2 linked regions of the Bdellovibrio bacteriovorus genome follow. The main gene of each other region encodes a partner of the protein of the gene in region 2 in a complex. Links are inferred from orthologs where the notes say so. Each region holds a gene or a part of one and is shown on either strand. Other genes may lie near its edges.

The links. The genes of interacting proteins can lie anywhere in the genome.
Region 1: the proteins of dnaG (region 2) and dnaB are in contact, whole or in part, in a crystal structure (PDB 2R6A), measured with the Geobacillus stearothermophilus proteins. The link is inferred for Bdellovibrio bacteriovorus from one-to-one orthologs. Residues at the interface, in WP_049624496.1 of Geobacillus stearothermophilus: Lys456, Leu457, Leu458, Pro459, Ala460, Asn463, Ala464, Leu467, Leu535, Leu536, Ile537, Ala538, Gln544, Glu545, Asp548, Tyr549, His552; in WP_033016901.1 of Geobacillus stearothermophilus: Ser13, Glu15, Ala16, Gln18, Glu91, Leu92, Asp94, Ala95, Val96, Pro97, Thr98, Ala99, Ala100, Asn101, Tyr104, Tyr105, Ile108.

What each region holds. Positions count from the first base shown.
Region 1 is NZ_LUKE01000001.1:1,400,846-1,403,750, forward strand. The notes cover bases 27-2,857. They hold dnaB (replicative DNA helicase), read right to left. Parts: upstream 2,239-2,857; coding sequence 814-2,238; downstream 27-813. Other genes in these bases: AZI86_RS06800 (SDR family oxidoreductase), read right to left, coding at 27-798; AZI86_RS06810 (helix-turn-helix domain-containing protein), read right to left, coding at 2,330-2,629; AZI86_RS06815 (radical SAM protein), read right to left, coding at 2,668-2,857. Also shown: more of AZI86_RS06800, read right to left, coding at 1-26; more of AZI86_RS06815, read right to left, coding at 2,858-2,905. UniProt on the Escherichia coli protein: The main replicative DNA helicase, it participates in initiation and elongation during chromosome replication. Travels ahead of the DNA replisome, separating dsDNA into templates for DNA synthesis.
Region 2 is NZ_LUKE01000001.1:1,592,209-1,595,254, reverse strand. What follows is about bases 1-2,972. They hold dnaG (DNA primase), read right to left. Parts: upstream 2,437-2,972; coding sequence 565-2,436; downstream 1-564. Other genes in these bases: AZI86_RS07760 (GatB/YqeY domain-containing protein), read right to left, coding at 2,521-2,967; rpoD (RNA polymerase sigma factor RpoD), read right to left, coding at 1-551. UniProt on the Escherichia coli protein: RNA polymerase that catalyzes the synthesis of short RNA molecules used as primers for DNA polymerase during DNA replication.

The sequences.
Region 1 (2,905 bases), 190 kb from region 2 along the record:
CGGCACCCATAAGGGAGGGTTTTCGGTTTTAATAACTTTTAAAATTTGTTGAGCGACCTTTTCTGGCGTCGTACGCGAGAGATTCATCATCTTTCCCACAAAGGGATTCATATTCTGATAAAAATCACTGTACGGCCCGCTCCAATTCAAAGTCGGCTCAGAATGTTTGGTGTGATAAACATTTTTGAAAGAATCGCTGTGAATGAATCCGGGTTGCACAAGTACGATCCTGACACCAAAAGGTCGCATCTCGTACCAAAGAGCCTCGGACGCCCCCTCCAGAGCGAATTTGGAGGCGGTATAGGAGGCCATCGTCGGCATCGCTAGCATCCCGCTGACCGAAGAAATATTAATGATCTTTCCGCGGCCGGTATCGCGCATATGAGGAATGCAAAGGCGAATCAAACTCATGGGGCCGAGATAATTTGTGGCTAACTGCAATTTTTCATCTTCTTCGGTCATGTGTTCCACGACCGAACGATAAGAAATGCCGGCGTTGTTAATTAAAACATCCACCCCACCCCACAGCTTTTGGATATCATTGTAAAGTCGCGAACGATCTTCTTCGCTGGTCACATCCATCGGTAAAACTTGAAAGCGATCGTTTTGGGGAAATCGAGCCCTTGCTTCTTCCAGACTTTTTTCGCGAACCGTGGCGATCACGCGATATTCATGACAGTGATAAAGCATCTGGGCTAGGGCTAAACCAATGCCGCGATTACAACCCGTCACTAAGATGACGGGTTTGAAGTTCTGATCAATATTATTTCGGCGAAACCAATACAGTACGGACTTCATAGAAATCCATCATAACTATGCAGGAGCTCCTGGGGCAAAGTTTTTAGGTCTGCCGCCCGGCATAGGAGGTGGCGCTTGTGGTGGAGGCATTTGCGCAATGCCGCCCCCACTATGACCTTCTGGTTCCGCGTCACGGAATCTATTGTACTGAGCATCGAAACGTAATTTTACTGGGCCCGTGGCACCATTACGTTGCTTACCGACGATGACTTCCGCATGACCCTGTTTGTCGGGGTTTTCTTTGTCATAGTAGTCATCACGATAAAGCATCATGATAACGTCGGCATCTTGCTCGATCGATCCGGACTCACGCAGATCCGATAACATTGGTTTTTTCTCGGTACGCCCCTCAACCCCACGATTCAGCTGGGCAAGGGCGATGATTGGAATCTGCAGTTCTTTGGCAATAGACTTTAAAGATTTTGAGATCTCTGCAACCTCTTGTTCACGCGAAGAGAACTTTTGCTTCATGCTCATCAACTGCAAGTAGTCGATCATGATAACATCAAGACCATGCTCTGCCTTTAAACGACGCGCGCGAGAACGAATCTCAAAGGGTGACATCCCTGGTGTATCATCGATGAAAATCGAAGCTTCACTAAGAGCGCTGGCCGCGTTAATCAACTTGGGCCATGCCGAATCTTGAATACGACCATTACGGATTTCACTCATGCTGACTTTGGACTCCGCAGACAACATACGCATCATCATCGATTCTTTACCCATTTCTAAAGAGAAATAAGCAACCGTCTTTTTCAGACGAAGAGCAATATGTTGAGCGACGTTCAGAGAGAACGCGGTTTTACCCATTGACGGACGAGCGGCGATAATGGTCATTTCACCCGGGTGAAGACCCGCGGTCATTTCATCAAGCTTTTTAAAGCCTGTTCCGATACCGGTGATTTCGGCTTTATTTTTATAAAGCTCTTCGATTTTTTGAATCGAAGCCTTTACGATTTCCATTGAGCCCACAAGGCCCGTTTTGGTTTTGTTTTCGCCGATTTTAAAGATCTCGGATTCCGCTTGGTCTACGAAAGACTCCACGTCCGTAAAATCTTGTTCGTAAGCTTTTTCGATCAACTGGCTATTGATTTGGATCAAACGACGTAAAGTCGCCTTGTCTTTCACGATTTTAGCGTGTGAAGAAATATTAGCTGACGAAATGGTTTTATCTAAAAGACTGATTAAGTATTCAGGCCCACCGACCATATCCATGGAACCTTCGCCCTGAAGGACGTTGGTGACCGTGATGATATCAATCGGCTGATTTTTACTGTGCAGATCTTTAATCGCGTTATAGATCTTTTGATGAGCGGGCTTATAGAAATCATCGGCCATCAAAAGATCGCCGATCTGATCTAAAGCCTCGCGGTCTAGCATTAGACCGCCCAAGATGGATTGTTCTGCCTCAAGATTCTGAGGTGGAATTCTCGTACTCATTGAACCCCTCTAAGAGTAACGAAATTAAAGACCAAGAAAAACAATTGCGGGTCAAAAACAAGTTGGTGGTTCTAAGAAGGCCCGCTGCTGCTTAATTCAATTTTTTTACGCGAATCTTGTAGTTGTCAATTTTCTTTTTAAGCGTGTTGCGGTTGATGCCAAGCATTTGTGCGGTTTTCACTTGGTTGCCGTTGTAGGCGCGAAGCGCAAGTTCAAGAAGTGGTTTTTCAACTTGTTCAATAACGACATTGTACAAACCGTTCAGTTCCACTTGAGCTTCTTTTTGTTGAGCGAAAAGAACTTCTAGCTTGCTCTTCACGAGCTTCTCTAGGCTCACGGACTGAAGATTAGCGACAAAAAGATTATCTGAACTGTTTAGGTTCGGCGTCATGGAACTCCCTAAAAATGTCTGCTTGTGTTGGTTGGAGATTATACTCCGCGTGTTTCGGGAGACCAAATATACTTATGCAGCTGCAATTGCAACCTCGCAGATGATTTTTTTTGCAGGATGCGCTCGGCCAACCAGCGTTCAGATACTTGGCCGTATGATGGGCTGTATAAAACCACAAATTTTTCGAATAAATTATGTTGACGGCAGAATTCTTCAGACCAGTTCAGATCTTCGTCAGAACAGATCACGAACTTGTACTCCGTGCTGGGTGTGGAA
Region 2 (3,046 bases):
AAGATCGCTTTAACTTTGATACGGCCTTCATCAAGACGCTTTCCAAGTTGGATGATCTCGTAAGTACCTAAAGGTGATAAAAGGATCGCACGAACGATTTCACGCTCCCCTTTTTCAATACGACGAGCAATCTCAACCTCTCCCTCGCGGGTCAGAAGTGATACGGAGCCCATTTTACGTAAGTAAAGGCGAACAGGGTCGTTACCCTTAACGTCTTCACTTTCAGCTTTTTCTTCTTCATCGACTTCTTCGTCTTCAGAATCCGGGCTTTCAAGGAATGTTCCTTCGCCCTCTTCCTCTTTCGAAGTTTCAGACAAGTCTGAAATTACTACACCACCACCCTCAAGGGCGTGCATGAATGTATCAAGCACAGAAGGTGCTAGAATTTCAGGAGGAAGTAGCTCGTTGATCTCTTCGATCGTCAACGCGCCCTTTTCCTTTGCAAGCTTCAGAAACCGTTGAATTTCTTCTTTAATCAACGTTTCTTGTTCTTGCAGGGAAAGCACCTTTACGGGCTCTTTCCCTTCTTTACTTGGTAGGTTCGGTTTCATCAATACCCTGCCTTTAACCTTTATTCAGAGAGATTCGGTTTCTCTGAATATTCATAATCTGTTCCAACTTTTCCGAACTTGGTTCGGTTTTTAAATCTCGTGCTAATTGCTTTGATTTCTCTTTCAAGAAATCCTGGCGAACCCGCTTAAAGCAATCTCGCAAAAGCTTCATCTCTGTCTCTTCATCAAATCCCGGATCGGTTGGCCCCGTAGGTCCCGCTTCAAATAGATATTCCGGCTGATCGACGTAAGAGACAAGGAGACTGGTCAACTTATCAAATTTATTTAGATCTTGTCTATAGACATCCAGTGCCTTTTCCAAGATCTTTTTCACTCCGGGATGAGCAATGCTTTCATCCACTTTTTCATTCACAAATTGATCAAAATTGGCACGACTTTTGAGTACCAATCCTAATAGCAGAAGCTCCGCTTTTGAGGCTCCTTTAAGCGAAATTTTGCCGTCCACTCCACTAGAAGACGCTTCTTCCGTAGGATTTTGGTTAGCCACTGGACCTGTTCCGCTGGAAGAAATTGTTCGACTCATCGCAGGCTTGTTTTGCGAATAAACAGGGCCAGATCCCTGTATCCCCACAGCCTGACGAAGCCATGGCAGGGTTACACCCATTTTTTGAGCGGCCTCAGCCAAGTAAAGGTCACGTAAACGCAAGTCCGGGATCACCACAAACAAAGGTTTAAGTTTATCTGCCAGCTTCACCTTTTCTGAGGCCTCGCCCCGGTAACTCTCCATCCATCGCGCTAATATCATGGCAAACAAGTCAGGCGCGCGTTCTAGCTCTACCTTAAGGGCGTCTGCCCCATACTTTTTCACGTAATCGTCTGGGTCCATTCCGTTAGGAAGGGTGAGCCCTTTTGGATAAAGATCGGCCGCCAGCAAGATCGGCAAGCTGCGTTCGGCGGCTTCCATCCCCGCGCTGTCTCCGTCAAAAAGCGCTACGACATTCTTGGTCATACGTTTTAGCATCTTTCCATGATCTGGCGTTAAAGCCGTTCCCATGGTGGCAACAACGTTTTTAATGCCGGATTGGTACAGTGATACCAAATCCATATAGCCTTCAACGATCAATGCCATGTCTTCGCTGCGGATATAGCGAGCTGTTTGCGACAATCCATAAAGCACACGGCCTTTAATAAACACCGGCGTTTCAGGAGAGTTTAAGTATTTAGGCTCCGTTTCTTTTTTTTCTAAATAACGGCCGCCGAACGCAATTGGTTCACCCATAGGTGAAAAGATCGGGAACATCAGGCGGTCTCTGAAAATATCAAAGTAGCCGGATTTATTTGTCCGCGCTTTAACCAACCTCGCCTCTTCAGCCAAGGGCATCGGGACTTTCTGTGCGGCCAAATGTTTTTCTAAGCCATCCCATTCCGCAATTGCGTAACCAATTCCAAAAAGCTCAATGACTTCTTGAGAAAGTCCGCGACTGGCAATGTATTTTTTAACAGGATGATCATACGGAACACGTTTAAGTTGCTCTGAAAAGTAATTAGCTGCGAGCTTATTTACTTTTAACAACGACTTCTTTTTTTCCGCCGCTTGATCGACTTGTTGGTTGTCTTGCGCTTCGGGTGCTGGCATCGGGATGCTGGCTCTTCCCGCAAGATATTCCACCGCTTCCGGAAAGCTCATGCCCTGATAGTCGCGCAAGAACGAAAACATGTTTCCGGACTTATGACAGCCAAAGCAGTGGTAAACTTGCTTGGTCTCAGATACCGAAAACGACGCCGTTTTTTCGGCATGATCCGGAAATGGACAACGGCCCATAAGGCCGCTGCCACTTGGTTTTAACTGAGTGTATTGAGAGATGATGTCGACGATGTTATTCGCTTCAGAAACTCTCTCAATAAAATCTTGAGAAAAACGCATCAGACTCCAATAGGTACCAGGTTCTATTCGTAAAATTTCGGTACCTGGTAATGTTCCGAAATTTTACAGAAAGAAGCAGGTACCTTAAGCAAGTTTAGATTTAATAACTTCGCTGACGATTTTGTTGTCGGCAGTGCCACCAGAACGAGCGATCACTTCTTTCATGACCGGGCCCATGTCTTTCACGGTTTTAGCACCAACAGACGCAATAACTTCTGTCACCAGAGCTTCGATTTGCTCGTGGCTCATCTGTGCCGGCAAGTACACTTCAAGAATTTTTAATTCAGAAGTTTCTTGATCAACTAGATCTTGGCGACCCGCTTGTTGGAATTGGTCGATAGATTCTTTACGTTGTTTAACGAGTTTTTTGATGACGCCCATGATTTCATCGGCCGTGATCGGATTAGGACGCATATCGATTTCACGGTTTTTGATGGCCGCTTGGAGCATGCGTAAAGCTCCCAGTTTCACTGAATCTTTTGCAAGCATGGCTGCTTTGATATCTGCAGTGACTTTATCTCTGACTTCCACGAAGGACCTCCATAGTTCAAATAGAACGAAGGCGACCTAAAAAGGTCGCCTCCAGATTTAACCAATAACCTTTTTAAAA